One region of the Veillonella magna genome, then DNA from elsewhere that is predicted to be linked to it. Evidence: riboswitches for the same ligand, from Rfam matches in the RefSeq annotation. Region 1 holds a riboswitch; the other holds the start of a gene.
The links. Region 1 has a riboswitch for S-adenosylmethionine ahead of Q5873_RS00795 (5-methyltetrahydropteroyltriglutamate--homocysteine S-methyltransferase). Riboswitches for the same ligand answer to the same signal wherever they lie in the genome.
Positions count from the first base shown of each region.

Region 2: another riboswitch for S-adenosylmethionine. It lies ahead of Q5873_RS08125 (MetQ/NlpA family ABC transporter substrate-binding protein); the one in region 1 lies ahead of Q5873_RS00795 (5-methyltetrahydropteroyltriglutamate--homocysteine S-methyltransferase).

Region 1 is NZ_CAUGKU010000001.1:175,712-185,915, reverse strand. It holds gene Q5873_RS00815 (hypothetical protein) at 1-398, opposite strand, end outside; gene Q5873_RS00810 (MATE family efflux transporter) at 593-1,921, shown strand; gene Q5873_RS00805 (hypothetical protein) at 2,091-2,237, opposite strand; gene Q5873_RS00800 (Dyp-type peroxidase) at 2,548-3,489, opposite strand; SAM riboswitch class I at 3,808-3,911, shown strand; gene Q5873_RS00795 (5-methyltetrahydropteroyltriglutamate--homocysteine S-methyltransferase) at 4,217-5,335, shown strand; gene Q5873_RS00790 (AzlC family ABC transporter permease) at 5,287-6,063, shown strand; gene Q5873_RS00785 (branched-chain amino acid transporter permease) at 6,060-6,398, shown strand; gene Q5873_RS00780 (aldehyde dehydrogenase family protein) at 7,171-7,374, shown strand; gene Q5873_RS00775 (iron-containing alcohol dehydrogenase) at 7,407-8,570, shown strand; gene guaC (GMP reductase) at 8,853-9,839, opposite strand; gene thiT (energy-coupled thiamine transporter ThiT) at 10,063-10,204, shown strand, end outside.
Region 2 is NZ_CAUGKU010000013.1:35,663-45,866, forward strand. It holds gene Q5873_RS09695 (recombinase family protein) at 1-404, shown strand, start outside; tRNA gene Q5873_RS08115 (tRNA-Lys) at 367-442, opposite strand; gene Q5873_RS08120 (SHOCT domain-containing protein) at 505-1,035, opposite strand; SAM riboswitch class I at 1,269-1,360, shown strand; gene Q5873_RS08125 (MetQ/NlpA family ABC transporter substrate-binding protein) at 1,428-2,252, shown strand; gene Q5873_RS08130 (cytidine deaminase) at 2,339-2,740, opposite strand; partial or broken gene Q5873_RS08135 (thymidine phosphorylase) at 2,828-4,111, opposite strand; gene Q5873_RS08140 (3'-5' exonuclease) at 4,154-4,774, opposite strand; gene pyrF (orotidine-5'-phosphate decarboxylase) at 4,986-5,705, shown strand; gene pyrE (orotate phosphoribosyltransferase) at 5,702-6,289, shown strand; gene Q5873_RS08155 (WG repeat-containing protein) at 6,578-8,206, opposite strand; gene nifJ (pyruvate:ferredoxin (flavodoxin) oxidoreductase) at 8,356-10,204, opposite strand, start outside.

The sequences.
Region 1 (10,204 bases):
TTAGCTAATTTTGCTAAGGTTACTTGTGTCGGATACAGGTTCGTATTTGTTTCTCGTGTGCCGTATGCCGGATAGGGGAAGAGTGCTTTGGTGCGTGTTACAAAATCGGTAAGGATCGTTTTATCGAGACCTAATTGACGATTGGAATTAGGTATGGCGATAAGAACACGCTGCGTACTTACCGGATCTTGAGCAGCTGAGGTTGCATTGCCGTTAGTTGTTTCATTAGTCACAGCAGCCGTAGTGTCCGTAGTCGCTGCAGTTCCCGTAGCGTCCGGTGTGGCAGCCGTAGCTTCGTTGGTTGCCACCGGTTGTGATGCTGTGTCAGCAGCTACCACCGGAGTGACTACTGTTATGAGTGCAGCGGCGCAAAGCGCAGCAGAAAATTCTTTCAACATATATATACCCTCCTTGTAAGCAAGAACTCTATACTAGAACTCTATACTATTAGTATATCATTATATGAGTGAATGGTAAAAGCGTAGCTACAGTTATTGACGGCATACTAAGTGGGTAGCGTATAATAATGACTGCGGTGCGGTAACGAATTATACCGTGCAATACAATGAAGTGCTAGTTGTGAGGAGTGTATATGGCGATTAAGTTATCAGAACATTTTACATACGGAAAATTGGTTCGGTATGTCATACCATCCATTTGGATGATGATTATCATGTCTATCTATTATGTAGTGGACGGTTACTTTGTTTCAAACTATGTGGGAAAGATTGCTTTTGCTGCGGTAAATGTATTGACACCGGCGATTGTCATTCCTTCGTCGGTAGCCTTTATGCTTTCCGCCGGCGGAGCAGCCGTTGTGGCAACAACCATGGGAGAGGGGCGCAGGGATGATGCCAATCGGTATTTCTCCATGCTCCTTTATGTGGTGATTGGTTTCGGAGCGGTGATGACGCTGCTCAGCGAATGGATCTTGCCGTACTTTTTACATTTTATGGAAGCCGATGGTGATCTGTTTACAGCCGGTATGGAATACGGATGGATTTGTCTGCTCGGCTTAATTCCTTTCATGTTGCAGGTTATGCTGCAAGCATTGTGGTCAACGGCAGAAAAGCCGCAATATGGGTTATACATGACGGTCGCTGCCGGAGTGACCAATCTGGTGCTGGATTATGTGTTTATCGTTCTATGGGGATGGGGAATTACCGGGGCAGCCGTAGCCAGCGTGCTCAGCCAAGTCTTGGGCGGTCTGTTGCCGCTGGTATATTTTTATTTGCCCAACAGCAGTGCCTTGCGATTAGTGACGACTGCTATAGAGTGGCCGATTATTATGAAAGCAGCCACTAACGGGTTTTCGGAAATGTTAACCAGTATTTCCGCCTCTATTTTGGGCATTCTGTATAACCTGCAGCTGATGAGTTACATCGGGGCGGACGGTGTGGCCGCCTATGGTGTGATGCTCTATGCGAACGGAACCTTTGAAAGTATTTACTTTGGTTACGGCATGGGAGCTTCGGCGATTATCAGCTATCACTTTGGAGCGCGGAATACATCGGAGCTTCACAATGTACTGATGAAAAGCTTGGTTCTCGTCGGCGGTGGCAGCTTGGTGATGACCGCTATTGCGTATACCGGTGCCGGTTGGCTTACCTATTATTTTGTAGGTTACGATGCAGCCTTGTGGCAGATGACGAAGGAGGCCTTTCGGATTTATTGTCTTTCCTTTATCTTGGCCGGTATGAATGGATTTGCATCGGCTTTCTTTACGGCACTTAACAACGGTCGGATTTCGGCGGTGATTTCCATGAGTCGCATACTCATCTTCCAAGTCGGATCTGTATTGGTATTACCAATGCTTATCGGGATGGACGGCATTTGGTGGTCCGTAGTTATTGCCGAGGTAGCTACCTTCTTCGTAGCGGCGTGGTATGGGAAAGCAAATCGATTACGTTACGGCTATTAATAGGGCAAACGCCCCCGTACATAGTGTGACGGATACTTGACGTGTATCTGCCACTGCTATGACGAGGGCGTTTTTATAGTATATATCATGACCTGTGCAGAACAAAATCATCGCTTACGGTCCACCGTTACTCTTATTGAATCAACGGATACTCTATGATGAAATCGGTTTAGTGAACGATGGCATAGTAAATCACATATACCCAGCCGAGAATCCCGTGGAAAATAGCCCAAGGAATTGAATGCCAGTTGGCATAGCTAATGACTAATGCCAAGGCAGTACCGAAGGAAATCCCATTTTTTACAATGCTGTTCATACTACTACCTCCTATACAGATGATGTACTTAGTTTTATCTTTCATTTATATATTTCGACAGACGGAGATGAAAGTCCTTTTATTTAAGGACGTGTTAGGGATGGTAATAGCATTTAATGGAAGTCCAAAAGCAAAAGGCAATACATATCATGCAATTCGCATGGTAGCGGATGAAGCAGTTTTGTGAGTCACATCATACAAGACGGCTGTTAGTAAAAAAGTCCCGACCTAATTTAGGCGGGACTTTTTTAGTTACTGACCGATAGGTGTTGGCTATCTAGTAATAGTTATTAGCAATATATTTTATGTATTATAATTCTCCTTCGGCGATAGCATCAAGCACGTCTCGCGAAGGAATAAAGAAGAGGGCACCGGTAACGGGCGTGCTGTAATCCAAAAGTTTATCGTTTTGCGTAAACATGTTGGTCAGCATTTGTTTAGTTACATCCCAGTAGCGGGCGTAGCCGATGAAGTAGGTACCGGTTTCATTCTGTCCGGGACTAGAGAACGGCACGTTCATGCGCACAATTTTATGTTCTTTACCATCGCGATTATCTTGGGCGATGATGTTGTGAGCATGTGGATCTTTTTCGTCATCGTCCAGTTCGATGTCGCTGAACTTGCGGCGACCGATGACTTTCTCTTGCATGTCCGTCGGTAAGGATTTCCACGCATCCATATCGTGGATATATTTTTGCGCGAACGCATAAGAGCCGCCGGCAAAGTTGGGATCTTCATCGCCGATGATACCCCATTCGGCTGCTTCATCACCTACCGGATTTTCGGTGCCATCAATGAAACCGATAATAGCCCGGCCTTCAAAATAGCGGAAACCATGTGTTTCGTCGACTACATTGGTTACAGGGCGAAGAAAATCCATAATCTGGTCGCACACTTCGTATACGACAGCTTCGTCGGTAGCGCGAAGATGGAGGAACAAGTCCGCCGGGGTAGATACGGCCGTGTGGCGATCGCCTTTAATTTCTTGGAAGGTTTCTAATTCTTTTGGCTTCTTGGCACCGGGGAAGAGATACTCCCATGCATCATTACTGAAGCCAAAGGCGATTTTTAAATTTGCATGTTCTGCGCGAATGTTCATGGAACGCTGAATCGCCTGAATGCGATCGGCCATATCGGCGATAACCTCTTTTTCCGCCGGCTGGTCCTTACGATGTAATTTGAGCATTAGAAAAATCACGCTGCTCCCTGCGTCTTTGTACACGTCTTGTGAATTATGCAATGCCACTCCCATTGCTAATCCCTCCTTTTCTGTTATCGTTTCTTTGTTTTACTATTAGATAGATGAATTGAGTTTTGTTATCAATATATCCTATAAGTTAATTATAATACGGGATAAAGGGAAGTCAAGGGAGTAACGAGTGTAAGTAAATATTTTTGTAGAATATAAATTTATGTATGGTGTATATTATATAGAGGAGAGTGATTCGCAAAAATAAAAAGATACCAACCGCGCCCCATCCTTCCCTTACGGCAAAACAATTTGACAAAATTTTTCAAATACAGTATCATGTAGAAACAGTGATACATCGTTGTATTACCAACTACATACAGATCATCAAGAGCAGTGGAGGGAATGGCCCTGTGAAGCTGCGGCAACCTGCCTGAGTCGGGCAAGGTGCCAATTCCAGTAGGCTTTGACCTAGCAGATGATGGCTATCAGACGTTATCTGCGAGGATAACGCTTTTTTTATATCTGTCGTTGGACGGCAGTACCCCTTTGTAATTTGGTGGACAATACTTGTATTGGAATGCAAGGTAGGTAAGGTATCCTACGTTCTCTAAGTGCTAATACCTTATATGTATTGAGGCATAAGGGAATATGAGAAGCGTGTTATTGTAGCCGTTGGAATAGGAGCACAGGGGGCACTGGTTGGCTAACCAAGGTGATTTGCCAAGTAGAGAGAAAAGAGACCGAATGTATAAGGTAGCACAGGACTACCGGTAAAGGAGAGATGACAATGAGTACAGCTATTGAAAAAGGACCGTTCCGTTATGATATTGTAGGCAGCTTTTTGCGTACGCCGGAAATTAAAGAAGCCCGTCAGGCTTTTGAAGCCGGTACACTCGATAAAGCCGGCCTTCGCAAGGTAGAAAACGAAGAAATTGCTAAGTTGGTCGATAAAGAATTGGCCGTAGGCCTCAAGGCTGTTACGGATGGTGAATATCGTCGTAGCTTCTGGCATCTTGATTTCCTTGAAAATCTCAAGGGGATTACTCATGTAAAGGCCGATGCATGGTCGGTAAAATTTAAATCTCATCAGCCGAAGGCGGTAACCATCGAGATTACCGATACGATCGATTTCGAAGATCATCCGTTTGTGGAGGATTTCAAAGAGTTCAATGCTATCGTGAATAACCGCGCCGTAGCTAAAATGACAATTCCTTCACCGTCCATGTTACATTTGATTTGTTGTGTGCGAAACGAACATTTTACATTGCCGGCTTGCTACAACAGCGAAGATGAAATTTTTGAAGATATTGCCAAGGCATATAAAAAAGCATTACATGCATTCTATGACGCAGGCTGCCGTTATTTACAGCTAGATGACACGTCATGGGGCGAATTCTGTGATACGGAAAAACGTAAGGCCTATGCAGCACGCGGCATTGATGTAGATAAAGTAGGTCAGAAGTACGTGGAAGTAATCAATAAAGTATTGGAAGATAAGCCGGCTGATTTGACGGTGACCATGCATATTTGTCGCGGTAATTTCCGCTCTACTTGGTTCTCCTCCGGCGGCTATGATCCAATCGCGCCGATTCTCTTTGCTCATTGCAAGGTAGACGGTTTCTTCCTCGAATACGATTCCGACCGTGCCGGTGGCTTCACGCCGTTACGTCATATTAAAGACCAGAAGGTCGTATTAGGTTTGGTTACTTCTAAGTTTGCAGATCTTGAAAAAGAAGAAGATATTATTGAAAGAATTAACGAAGCAACGCTGTATGTTCCTAAAGAACAGCTTTGTATCAGCCCACAGTGCGGCTTTGCTTCCACCGAAGAGGGCAATGCAATTACCGATGAAGATCAGTGGAAAAAACTGAGTCTTCTCAAATCCATTGCGGAAAAAGTTTGGTAAAGAGAAGCGCTTTTAGTTACGCGTTTCCGTTAACAGTTCCAATTTGTGCGGGGTTCCTGTTCCTGGGCATATCCTACGGGCTCTATGCAACGGGACAGGGACTTCCTGCGTTTTTGCCGGTTTTGATGAGTGCTACCATCTTTGCAGGGTCCATGGAATTCGTAACGGTGGCGTTGCTGACAGCGCCATTCGATCCGTTAGGTGCATTCCTACTGACCCTATTGGTGAATGCACGTCATATTTTTTACGGCTTATCCATGGTAACGGCCTATCGCGGTACAGGGTGGAAGAAGATTCCCCTCATTTACGGTATGTGCGATGAAAGCTTTGCCATCAATGCAACGACAAAGATCCCCGATACGATAGATAAAGGCTGGTTTTATCTGCATGTGACATGGCTCAATTATTTGTATTGGGTTGGCGGTGTTGCGTTAGGCAGCTTTGGCGGCAAGCTGATTACGATTAGCCTGAAAGGTATTGAGTTTGTATTGACGGCATTGTTCGCCGTATTGTTCTTGGAGCTGCTGCTCACGGCGGGGAAGCGCCTGTATTGCTATTTAGGCTTTGGCATTACGGCGGCTTGGCTGCTCGCGGTCGGACCGGAACGATTTATGATTCCCGCCATGATTACTATCGTCGTGGTTTTTCTAAGTATGCGGCGCTATAAAAGAAGCGCAAGTCATGATAGTCAACCGAAGATTGATGCAAAGGAGGATCCGCAGGTATGATACAACACTTGGATTGGCATGTGTATGTTACGATTGCCGTTGTTGTGCTCGGCACCATACTAACGCGGGTGATTTCCTTTGTGCTCTTTGCCAATCGAGCTAAGCCACCGGCGGTGGTGCAATATTTAGGTGATGTATTGCCGGGAGCCGTTATGGGTCTGTTGGTGGTGTATTCGTTAAAAGACTTAACGATAACAAGCTATCCCTACGGCATTCCGGAAGCCATCGCATTAGCCGTGCTGGTCATTCTTCATGTGTATAAACGAAATTTGCTCCTTAGTATTGCGGTAGGGACGATTCTTTATATGGTGTTGGTGCAAACCGTGTTTGCTTAAGTGCTTTTATAAAATGACCTAACACATACGAATACAAATAAAAGGCTGTATGCCTCATGGTACTTGTTACTTTGAACGAGAACGTAACAAAAAGAGATACCACTGGGCATACAGCCTTTTATTATTTTTATTCTTGCGCGTTTATATAGTTATGTCGGTAGTTATTTAGTTGTATAGATAGTTAATTAGTTACGCATAGGTATGCTTACATACCTGTAGACCTTGTTATTTATCGATCTCTACCGGGTGAGTTACCGTGTACGCGGTGCTTGAAATTCCTGCGGATGATAGCGATACACCGTAGGCTGATTAGGGATAGGCAGCTGCGCCTTTTCAATCATGACGGCGGCAATTTGTTTACCGTCGGACGGTTGAAAGCGTGAGAAGCGACGACCGAAGGTACGATCGAACAGCCATGCAGCACTACGTTCTACTGAGCGAGAGTCACCGCGTTCGCCAATGATGAGGAAGGGGTGAGCAATCTGCAGGCTATCATAATAGAGAGCGGTAATGGCTGCTTCCGTATCACCTTTAGCTTTGAAATAGCGCAGCGGCGAATGAGGATCGGCGCCGATAGCAGAGACTAATACAAAGCGTTTAACTCCGGCGCGACGCCCCCAACGGGCAACGGCAAATGAATTAAAAATAATGAGTTAAAAGTTATTAATTAAAATGAGAAAGGATGTCAACAGTGAAAACATATGATAAACTATATATTAACGGTACATGGTAAGAAGGACATAGTCAGTATACCTTAACGAATACAAATCCGTTGTCCGATTTCGTGTACTTCACCGGTTCCACCGGAGTAGCTCGTCAAATTCATACGGGTATGAGCCATGTGAACAGCCCGTCCGTACAAGACGAAGCACATGTTATGTTCGGCGGCATGAAGCAGTCCGGCTTAGGTCGTACCAATGGCGAATGGGTAATTGAAAAATTTACGGAAGAACGTTGGATCAGTGTGAACCGGTAGGGGCAGATGTGATATAGGAAAGGAGTTTTACTATGAATTTTGATTTTACATATTATACACCGACAAAAATTTATTTTGGACGCAATGCATTATTAAACCTGCGGACGGAACTACCAAAGTACGGTCCGACAGTGCTCATGGTGTACGGTCGCAATTCCATTAAGAAGAACGGCTTGTATGATGCTGTCATGGAATATATGAAGGAAGCCGGTAAAACGGTGGTTGAATTGTCCGGTGTTATGTCCAATCCGACGGCGGACAAGCTTCGAGAAGGTGTAGAGCTGGCACGCAAGCACAAGGTAGACTTAGTGCTTGCCGTAGGCGGTGGCTCCGTTGTGGACTGCTCCAAAGGCATTGCTGCCAGTGCTAAGGCAGAAGGCGATGTGTTTACGCGTTTTTGGGTAAACCAAGAGGAAGTGACCAATGATACCTTGCCGGTAGCGGCCGTGTTGACGATGGCCGGTACAGGATCGGAAATGAACACCGGTTCCGTTATTACCGAAACGGCGACCAAACAGAAAATCGGTCGACTGTTTGATGAACGGTTGGCACCGCGCTTTTCCATTCTTAATCCGGAATACACGATGACCTTGCCGGAGTACCAACTGAAGAGCGGTATTTTCGATACCTTCTCCCATTTGATGGAACAGTACTTCTCCGATACGGAAGTGACTACCAGTGACTATTTAAACGAAGGTTTAATGCGCGGTCTTATCGCCAATGCTCGTAAAGCGGTGGCAAATCCGACGGATTATGAAGCACGCAGTAACTTGATGTGGGCTGCTACGGTAGCTTTGAACGGGCTTATGGGCCTTGGCAAGAGTCAGGATTGGAATGTTCACGGTATCGAGCATCAAATCGGAGCCTATACGGATTGTGCTCATGGCATGGGTTTAGCGGCGATTTCTCCGACCTATTATCGCCATATTTATAAAAACGGTTTGTCGCGCTTCGTTGCCTTTGCACGCAATGTGTGGGACATTTGCGATGACAGCCTTAGCGATGAAGAAGTAGCACTGACCGGTATTGATGCACTGGAAAACTTTATGCGCGAATGCGGTATGTATCCGACCTTGACTGAGCTAGGTGTTACTGAAGACATGATCGACGATATTGCTAAGACGGCTACGATTTACGGCGGCTATAAAAAAGTAAGTTCTGCAGAGGTAGCAGACATTTTGCGAGAAGCTATGTAAGCCGGGGACTCATTATGATAAGCCATCGTTCTATTGATAGTATAAAAAGAATAGAAAGAATACATACGAAGTAAATAAGAAAGTAAATAAGAAATAGATAAAAGTAAATAGAAGTAAATAGAAGTAAATAGAAGTAAATAAAAAAGCTATATCATCAAGGAGACCTGATGGTATAGCTTTTTTCATATACTGTTTATCTAGTTAATGAATCGTTACATCTATGTTGGCTTTATTGCCTCTTCGGTAGCCGGTGAATATACCGGTGCCTAGCTGATGGTTGTATTAACGGTCGCCGTTGAAGATAGAGTTCTTAACGATAACGTAATCAACTTTGCGGATGGCATTTAAGTTGGTGCCGCCGGCATAGGAGATAGAGGACTGCAAATCCTGTTCCATTTCCGTTAAGGTGTCGAATAAGCTGCCTTTGGAAGGAATGTACATTTTTTTGCCTTCCACGTTTTTGCGTTCGCCCTTCTGATGTTCGGAAGCACTGCCGAAGTATTCCTTGTACGGCTTGCCGTCGATTTCAACGGTTTTACCCGGCGATTCTACATGACCGGCAAAGAGGGAACCGATCATAACGAGGGTAGCACCGAAGCGAATGGATTTGGCAATGTCACCGTGATCGCGGATACCGCCGTCGGCAATAATCGGTTTGGTTGCTGCTTTGGCACACCAACGAACAGCGGACAACTGCCAACCACCGGTACCAAAACCGGTTTTTAATTTGGTAATGCACACTTTACCCGGTCCAATACCAACCTTAGTAGCATCCGCACCGGCATTTTCCAATTCGCGAACGGCTTCCGGTGTACCTACATTACCGGCAATTACAAAGCTACCCGGTAATTGTTCTTTGATGTGGCGAATCATGTCGATGACACGGTTGGAATGGCCATGCGCAATATCAATGGTAATATATTCCGGCGTGAGACCGGCATCCTTTAACTCTTGTACGAACTTGAATTCATCCGGTTTAACCCCGATGCTGATGGAGGCAAACAAACCGGCTTCCTTCATGCGTTTTACAAAGGCTAAACGGGTATGGGGCTGGAAGCGGTGCATAATGTAGAAGTAGTTACCGCGCGCTAATTTTTCAGCCAAGTCTTCGTCGATAATGGTCTGCATGTTTGCCGGCACAACCGGTAAGCGGAATGTGCGATCGCCCAACGTAATGCTGGTGTCGCACTGGCTACGGCTGTCAACAATACATTTATTAGGAATCAGTTGTATATCTTCATAGTCAAAAATATTAGTTGTATTAATCATTGGTTGCCTCCTTGTAATAACAAAACAATCCATTAAGCATTATACAGAAGAAGACCCACTTTGACAAGAGTAAAACCCGAACATTTTAAAATATTTTAATAATAATATTAGGATAATGACGAATGATGATGTGCTATGACAAAAATTCACTTTTACTATTCAAGACAATAGCGTATAATGTGAGTAATCTTTTAGTTGGCTTAGTAGTTGGGAGGCGCATACTATGACTACGGCAAATATGGTGAAAACACCAAACACGGTAAGCAAAGCAAATACACGGATGTTGGTTGAGGCAGGACTGGCGATTGCTATTGCCTATGTATTACATTTTGTGGTGCTCTTTCAGATGCCGCAAGGTGGATCGG
Region 2 (10,204 bases), on a different contig from region 1:
AGTTAACCGTCGCAAAAAAGAAAATGGATAATTACCTTGATGCCATTGCCTCCGGAGTAAGCGCCGAAGGATTGAAAGATCGCATTGCGGCAGTAGACAAGGAAATTAGTGGTATAGAAAGCCGGCTATCTGAGTTACAACTAACCAGTAGAGGATTCAATGTAACGAAAGAACACATCATGTTCTTCCTAGAAAAAATAATAGCAGGCGACCTCAGAACCGAGAGCGCCCGCCGCAAAATCATTGATGCCTTTATCCGGGAAATTGTTATTTACGATGATAAAATCGAAATCTCCTATAATTACAAAAGCGAACTCCCTACACTCCCCAACGTAGAGGAAGTAGAAAGTTCGCGAATAAGCAGTGTGGTGGACCACCAGGGGTTCGAACCCTGGACACCCTGATTAAGAGTCAGGTGCTCTGCCAGCTGAGCTAGTGGTCCTCATGACATCGACTATTATATACGGAAATGCCCTGTCTTGTAAAGACCTAATTTAAACTTTTTCAAATTCTCTTTAATAGTACCGCTTTTTTCGCTTCAAACTCCTCTTCGGTTAGAATATGAAGATCATAGAGCTCCTTTAATTTTTTTAACTCTTCATATACGTCTTCCCCATCAGCCACTGATGCAGCAGACGTTAATGACGCTGAGTGTACCGTTGCCGATTCGCCTTGCTGCCCATCTATCTCAGTTGCTGCATTTGCTTTTGGTGCGATTTCTTCTGCACTGGGCAACCGTGCGTCTATCCAAGTTTTCGCATTGTCACAAACACCGCGACGCAACACATCCGTTGTAAACAAAGTCCCCTCATTCCCTTGTATGAGAAGCACTCCGTGCGTATTACTTACTGCCTTATATTCTACCGTTCGTACATCTCGATTTTGAAACGAACCGCGCATACCATACCGCCCTTGATATTCAATAGTGCCGGTAGAGGGCGTAAAAATTAATGTTATCCCGTCAATGCGACTTCCCGGTGAATATGTTTCTGCATTAGCTGCCTTTGATGATTTAAAAAAGTCAAAGAATCCCATACATACCTCCTAGCCTATATCCGCATATGCATTGCTTCCGCAAACTACGTCTATCTTACCGCTTCCAACGGCTCATCGTTTTCCCGATTTTAATTGCTTTACAACGACTTTCCCTCTTGTTACTTTTCTTAATTATATCATATTCTTTTTTAGATGTTGTAACTCTCTCTCATTTGCCTCTTTACAAACCTTAACTTTCACGATATACTACTGTCCATAGGAGAACAACATATTTTTTATCGAGAGCGATGGAGGGACTGGCCCTATGAAATCCGGCAACCATTCGATGGTGCTAATTCCTGCGGTGTAGACCGAGAGATAAACTTGTACATACAACGATGACTCGGCACACGCAGTCATCGCTTTTTTTATGAGAAAGAAGGAGGATTCCCATGAAAAAATTATTTGCTTTAGCCGCCACGGTTGTACTTGGTGGGGCCCTATTATTATCCGGTTGTGGCAGCGACAAAACCGCATCAGCCGGTGGCGATCAGAAACAAGTAACCTTAACTATCGGAGCATCTCCGGTGCCCCATGCTGAAATTTTAGAGCAAGTAAAACCAATTCTTGCTAAAGAAGGCATCAACTTAAAAGTAATTGAATTTACTGATTATGTAAAACCGAATATGGCTCTTAACGATAAAGAGCTGGATGCCAACTTCTTCCAGCATGTACCGTACATGGAAAAATTTGCCAAAGAACACAATGAAAACTTAGCATCTGCCGGTTCCGTTCATGTCGAACCGATGGGCGTATACTCGTCTAAGATCAAAGATTTGAAAGAGTTGCCGGACGGTGCTAAAGTAGCCATTCCTAATGATCCTACTAACGGTGGTCGCGCACTTCTTCTCTTGCAAAAAGCCGGCCTCATTTCCTTAAAGGATCCCAAAAATATTACGGCTACTAAAGAAGATGTAGTAGACAACAAGAAAAATCTTCAGTTTGTAGAATTAGAAGCTGCACAATTGCCGCGTAGTCTTGATGATGTAACGGTTGCTGTTATCAACACCAACTTTGCATTGGAAGCCAACCTTAATCCGTTGAAAGATGCACTTGCCTTGGAAGATAAAGATTCCCCGTACGCTAATATCGTAGCTGTACGCAGCGGTGACCAAGATCGTCCGGAAATTAAAAAATTAATGGCTGCACTCCAGTCTCCGGAAGTAAAGAAATTCATCGAAGACAAATACAAAGGTGCTATTTTACCGGCCTTCTAAGGTCTTACCGGTAAATTCACACGTAAAATAAAAAGAAGCTGTAATGAAACGAGTGAAACATCTCATTTCGTTACAGCTTCTTCTTTTTATTGCTTATTCTGTTTTATATCCTTTGCCGTAAATGAAAGGGGCAACAACTCTTCCGCCGTGTATGTTGCTACACGTCCCTCCATATTTGCTAAGATAATATACGGAATTGCAAATTCACTGATTACCTGTCGACAAGCTCCGCACGGTGCACACACATCCGGCGTATCCGCAATAACCGCCAATGCCTTGAAACGTGTATGCCCATCGGCTACAGACTTGTAGATAGCTGTCCGTTCCGCACAATTTGTAAGACCAAACGATGCATTTTCAATATTACAGCCGCCATAAATCGCACCCGATTCCGTCAACACCGCCGCACCTACGGGAAAGTGTGAATACGGTACATATGCTTGTTCGCGTGACATTCTTGCCTGCCGCAGCAATTCATCGCTATCTATCTCTTTTGATAACCCGTCAGCTACTTGTCCTTCCCTTATATCTTGCCCTCGATCAAATCGTTCAACGCCATCTTTCGTAACACGTGCCAAAATCAATGGCGCCCGTTGTACAGGTGTATCGCCGATAGTTACCGCCGCCGCGTACCGCTTGCACGCATCCACTAATCCTTCCTTAGAATCCGAAGTCAGCTTCGCCAGCGCTTCACCGGCCTGAACAGCATCGCCTATCTTTTTCAAGACATATATGCCCGCCCGATAGTTAATGGTATCTCCCTTGTTAAGTCGACCGGCACCAAGATGAACAGCGGAAAGACCGATTGCTTCCGCATCCATGTGTGTCACATACCCATTGCTAGATGCGTACACATATGCTTCATGCGCAGTTGTTACCGCTTCCTTTGTTTCGACGGCGAACACATCGCCCCCTTGCGCTTCTATCATGGCCGCCAATTTTTCTAACCCGCTACCATCGCTCAGTGCATTTTTCACCTTAACTTGACACTCTTCATAGCTTCCTTTGCCGCATAGATAGAGCATATTCGCTGCGATCAGCAATGCTTCTTCCGTTAAATCGGCCGGTCCCTTACCTCGCAATGTGGCAATGACCTCGCGCATTTCATTTGCGTTACCTACCGCCTGTCCCAACGGGCAATCCATATCTGTCAATAACGCTACGGTACGACGTCCGTTAGCTTCACCAATATGTACCATTAAACGTGCCAAAGCCAAGCCATCATCAACGGTTTTCATAAATGCGCCGCTTCCGACCTTAACATCCAACAGAATGGCATCACTACCGGAAGCCAGCTTTTTACTCATCACCGAGGATGCAATGAGAGGCATACTGTCTACCGTTCCGATAACATCACGCAACGCATATAATTTTTTATCCGCCGGTGCCAGCGTATCGGATTGACCCACAATACTAACACCTATGGTATTTACAATACGAAAGAATTCATCTTGCGCCAACGCAATGCGTACGTGAGGAATAGATTCCATCTTATCAATGGTGCCTCCTGTATGCCCAAGACCGCGACCGGACATTTTAGCCACCTTGCCACCGCAGGCTGCCACCAACGGGCCAACAATAAAAGTCGTCTTATCACCGACACCGCCGGTGCTATGTTTATCGACTTTAATACCATCAATCGCCGACAAATCAACCATCGTTCCCGACTCGGCCATAGCCTTGGTAAGAGCCGCCGTTTCTTCATCTGTCATTCCCTGAAAGTAGATAGCCATCAGCATAGCGCTCATCTGATATTCCTCAATTTCGCCGGCTACGTATGCGTGTATCATGTAGCAAATTTCCTCTGCTGACAACGCCTCCCCGTCACGTTTTTTTATCAGTAAATCATACATATGCATTATTATCACCTCTACTAACCACAGGTACGTACTATGCCTGTCTTAAAAGAAAGACATCTGCTCGCCCACATCCTTGGCCTGCTGTTGTGCTCGTTTTTCTTCCGTCACAAAGCTTTCACGCTCCAACTTAATAGCATGCAACAATGCTTCCATAGAATCTACGCCTCGCTCCTTGGCCGCTGCAACGGCTACCTTGGCACAAGTTTCCGCATCATCCAGTGCGTAATGATGTTTAAAGGTTACTCCCAAGAAAGCTGCCAATGTATTCAATTTATGATTTTCCAAATCAGGCCATACGCGTCGCGAGATTTTAACCGTACAAGTATAATCCAGCTCCGGCCATTCCAGTCCGTATTCATCAAGCATTGCCCGCATAACACCGATATCAAACTTGGCATTGTGTGCAATAATCAATTTATCTTTTAAATGATTTTCATAAATTGCCGGCCACAGCTTGTCAAAGGTAGGCTTATCCGCTACATCCTTTGGTAAAATGCCATGTATGTCAATACATTCCGGATCAAACTGCATCGTCGGCGGCTTAATCAAGCTATATCCACGTTTTATAATCTCACCATCCTCCACAGTCACTACCGCTAACGAGCAAGCACTGTTTGGCAATTTGTTGGCTGTTTCAAAATCTATTGCTACAAAGTTTAACATATATATTCCTTTCTATTCTACGATATGCTATCCCACCACACTCATTCATGATAGCGATGAAAAAACCTCCCATCTCATCACCATCATATCACCTCTACATCCTTGTCAGTATTATATCATACCTCCCTCTTTTGTATATTGACTTTACAAAGATTTTATGCAAAAATTGTAAGGATATAAATATAGAGAGAGCCTAATAGGAGGATATGCTATGGCAGATGACAGACTCATAGTGGCCCTCGATGTATCGACAATGGAACAAATGAAAAACATTGTAGATACATTAGGGGATGCGGTTAGTTTTTACAAAGTAGGCATGGAACTTTTCTACGCCGCCGGCGAAGACACCGTTGCTTATTTACGGGATTGCGGCAAGTCCGTGTTTCTTGATTTAAAACTCCACGATATTCCCAATACCGTGGCGCAAGGAGTTAAATCATTAACACGTCTGGGGGCCAACCTCATCACTATTCACGGACAAGGCGGTGCAGTGATGCTTAAAGCAGCTGCCGATGCTGCGCGCGAAGCTGCCGAAGAACTCGGTGTGGAACGTCCGAAGCTGTTAGCTATTACCGTATTAACCAGCTTTGACGATACAACTTGGTCCGGAATCGGCGGTCAACTTCCCATTGCCGATCAAGTGCGTAGACTGGCTCTCTTAGCGAAAGATGCCGGCGTCGATGGCGTCGTAGCCTCTCCGCTGGAAGCAAAATTAATTCGTGAAGCCTGCGGCGATGACTTTCTCATCGTCACTCCCGGCATACGTCCCGCCTTTGCTGCGGCCAATGATCAGAAGCGTATCGCTACGCCAAGCAGTGCGCTTAGAGACGGAGCTTCTCGTCTCGTAATCGGACGACCGATTACCAAAGCGGATAACCCCCGTGAAGCCGTTCGCATGATTCTTGAGGAAATGGAGGCTGTTAAACCATGATGACAGAACAGGAAGTAAAACAATTATTAATCGATACGAAAGCTATTTTAGAAGGTCACTTTCTTTTGACCTCCGGCTTGCACAGCCCTATGTACGTAGAAAAGTTTAACGTGCTCCAGCATCCGACATATACGGAAACGTTGTGCAAGGAATTGGCTCGTCGCTTTGCCGACCAAAATGTAGAACTCGTTATCGGACCTATGACCGGGGGTATTCTCTTGGCTCACGAAGTCGGTAAAGCCTTAGGTACCCGCGCTATCTTTACGGAACGTGAAAAAGGTGTCATGACATTGCGTCGCGGGTTCCGCATCGAACCGGGCACTCGCGTTCTTATCGTCGAAGATATTGTAACCACCGGCGGTTCCGTTCGCGAAGTAGTTGATGTTGTCAACCAAAGCGGTGGCGATATCGTAGGCGTTGGTCTTCTCGTCGACCGCAGTGGCGGAACGGCAGACTTCGGTATTCCCAACGATAAAGTAGAAGCCTTGCTTCACCTGACCGTACCTACCTATCATCCGGAAGATTGCCCGCTTTGTAAAGAAGGCAAACCAATGACTGAACGCGGAAGCAAACATATTAAATAAAAAAGAGTAAAAAAGAATATGAAGTAAAAGAAGGATATGAACTCAGAAACGCGAGCTACGCAGCGTTTCTTCCGTTCATATCCTTCTTTTTTGGAAAACAGCTGTCATGTACGGCTTGTACTCTAACGCTAGTACTCAAGTCGCCCTCTTCATAGCATCTTCTCCGTTCGTATCTTTTTTGCAAACGGTTGTCGTGTACAGCTTGTTATTCTAGCACTTGTCTTACAATTTCACCGCATAGTATCCGACCAAATCTTTTTACCCTGACAGCTGCCACAAGGGAACAAGCTAGCGACGACTAACGGTAAGCTTATTTTCACTTTGCAACATATATAAATCATCGTACACCGGCTCTACTGCCCATGTACCGTCACGGCGAATGGCTCCCCATTTGCCGTTTTTCTTTATCGCTGCATAATCACCGTGGAAGCTTCCCACATCATCAATCGCTTTATCGTCCAAGGAAAGTAATACCTTTCCATTTTCATCGATTAATTTATACTCATGTTCATCGCCACCCAGTGCCGTATCTTTGTAAACCCAAGCTACGCCGTTGATATATGGACCAAACTCAGCTTTTTTCGACAAAGTAAATACTTCATGACGTGACGGCTCTAGCGCATATACTCGCTTATCTGTAGCCGTAGTCGCTACGAAACGATCCGTATCCCATAAATTTATTTTTTCATACAAGAACGGCAACACATCCGAACCATCCATATAATTTTTTATGCCCCGCTTTTCCGTATTCGTATCCTTTAATACAAAATACGGTTTAGCAAACGTAATTTCTTCCATTTCGTAATCACCGAAAGGCATGAGCATATTCCCCTTGCGATCGATGGTCCCCAACTGACGATCATCGTTGATAACAACCGTGCCAAATGGCATCATCGGATATACATACTCCCATTGTTTCTTAGTAATCCAATGCCCTTCCCGATCGATATAACCACGTTTAATATTATCACGGCTCACAACAAAGCCATTGAAATAATCATCCGAGTACCGGCCTACACCAATATAAATATGATGTCCGTCACTTCCGCCAAACACATTACCAATCATAATACCGGCCACGGCACCTAATAAATTAAAACCCGATGTACGACGCTGAATTTCTGCCAGTCCATCGTGGTACGGAGAGAAAAAGTCACCATCTACCGCAAACAATTCTTTACCTTGCCCATCAATAGCCACCTTGTCGCCATGACTGTTTTTGACAAAAGCAATACCCTCACTAAAGCCGGTATATACTTCCTTCAATGTAGGCTCAATGGCAACAGTGCCATCTTCTCTTTTAAACCCGTAGCGCTTCTTATCATTTTTAAACACCACATAACTGTCTGAAGGATTTACGCCTTCGCCCACAGCCGGTTCATCATGGCTCAAACGAATAGGCGCTAACGATACAGCAATAGCGTCCTTTCCCTTTTGCGAAAAAATAATATCGCCATCAACAGACTGTGCCACCGTCTTATATGTAGGTGCTACTAGCTGTCGTCCCCGTTCATCTACAAGACCCCAACCGTTTTTTGTCTTTACCACCATCATAGCCTTTTCACTGTTGGTTGCCTTTATATCTCCGGTATCCTTCGCGGTCTTATTGCCGATATCCTTTGCAGTCTTATTGCCGGTATCCTTTGCAATCTTATCGCCGGTATCCTTTGCCACCTTGTCACCAACCACTGCCTCTATCGTGCTGTCATGTCCATCAACCTCTGTTGCTGTACCTTGTGACAAAATAGTTCCGTCTCCATTCATAGTTATATGAATAACCGCATCGTTGGGAACAGTTTCAAGATGCTGTGATTTTTCTATAATAGCGGCACTTACCGCACCGTATCCAATGCAAGTTGTACATACCATGGCAATCAGCATCCGGCGTAATCGATTTACTTTTGAATTAGCTTTCATCTATGTCACGTCCTTTCTCCATCTTTCCCCTTACATGTATTATAACAAATCGCAGAACCAATAAAAAAGAAGGCAACAGACCTGTGCGTCCACAGGCTGTTGCCTTCTTTATACTACCACTATATCATTCAAACGATATATGGAATTTCTTATTTAACTTCATCGAAACCTTTCTGGAGACGAATGTAAGTCTTACGACGTTCCTGAGCATCAGCTTCCGTCTTAGCGAAGAGTTCTTCAGCCATTTCCGGAGCTGCTTTCTTCAAGGAAGCGTAACGAACTTCGTTCATCAAGAAGTCACGGAAGGATTCCGTAGGTTCTTTGGAGTCTAAGCTGAACGGGTTCTTACCTTCTGCTTTGAGAGCCGGGTTGTAACGATAGAGATCCCAGTAACCGCAAGCCACTGCACGACGAGCTTCTTCCTGAGCATTGCCCATACCGCCTTTGATGCCGTGGTTGATACACGGAGCGTAAGCGATGATGAGGGACGGTCCCGGATAAGCTTCTGCTTCGGTAATAGCTTTCATCAACTGGTTCTTATCAGCACCCATGGAAACCTGAGCTACATATACATAGCCATAGCTCATAGCCATCATGCCAAGATCCTTTTTCTTCGTACGTTTACCGCTGGCAGCGAACTGAGCAACGGCAGCTACGTGCGTAGATTTAGAGGACTGACCACCGGTGTTGGAGTAAACTTCGGTATCGAATACGAGAACGTTAACGTCTTCGCCGGAAGCAAGAACATGGTCTAAGCCACCGAAACCGATATCGTAAGCCCAGCCGTCACCACCGAAGATCCACTGGGAACGTTTAACAAGATACTGTTTCTTGTCAAGGATTTCCTGCATATCTGCAGTCTTATTAGCTTCTTTTTCAAGAAGTTCTACAACGAGGTTAGCGCGATCACGAGAGCCTTCGCCCTGATTTACACCTTCTACCCAGTTGTTAAGAGCTGCTTTCAATTCGTCGGAAGCACCTTCAGCTACGCGAGCAGCTGTTTCAGCAAGCTGTTTGCGAATCTTCTGGGAACCGATGAACATACCATAACCATATTCAGCATTATCTTCGAACAAGGAGTTGCCCCATGCAGGACCATGACCTTCCTGGTTCGTAGTGTACGGAGATGCCGGCATGGATGCGCCCCAGATGGAGGAACAACCTGTTGCATTGGCAATAACCATACGATCACCGAAGAGCTGAGTTACAAGGCGAGCATACGGAGTTTCACCGCAACCTGCGCAAGCACCGGAGAACTCGAGAAGCGGAGTTTCGAACTGGCTACCTTTAACGGTAGATTTCTTCATCGGGTTTTCTTTCTTCGGCAATTTAACTGCATAATCCCAAGTTTCAGCAAATTCCATTTCGCCGTCGATTGGGCTCATTACGATAGCTTTACCCTTCGGAGCCGGGCAGATGTTTACACAGTTACCGCAACCCAAGCAGTCAAGCGGGGAAACAGCAATGCGGAACTGAAGATCTTTTGCACCAAGTGCCGGGATAGCTTCGAAGTTTTCCGGACCTGCAGCCACTTCTTCAGCAGTTGCCAATACCGGACGGATAGTAGCATGCGGACATACGAACGCACACTGGTTACACTGGATACAATTTTCTTTAATCCAATGCGGAACGAAGAGAGCTGCACCACGTTTTTCGTAAGCAGCAGTACCTGCCGGCAATGTGCCGTCTTCGTAACCGTTGAATGCACTTACAGGAAGGTCATAACCAGCCTGAGCATTTACCGGTTTGCAGATATTTTCAACATAGCTCGGGCAAGACTGGCAACCCGGTTTAACGGCAGCAGCACCTTCGTCGGTAGCGTCTTTCCAAGAAGCCGGTACATCAATCTTAACAAGAGCGTCAACGCCTTTATCGATAGCAGCGTTGTTCATATCAACAACGTTCTGACCTTTTTTACCATAGGTCTTTTCAACGGAGTCTTTCAAGTAAGCAATAGCATCGTCAACAGGAATGATGTTCGTCAATTTGAAGAACGCA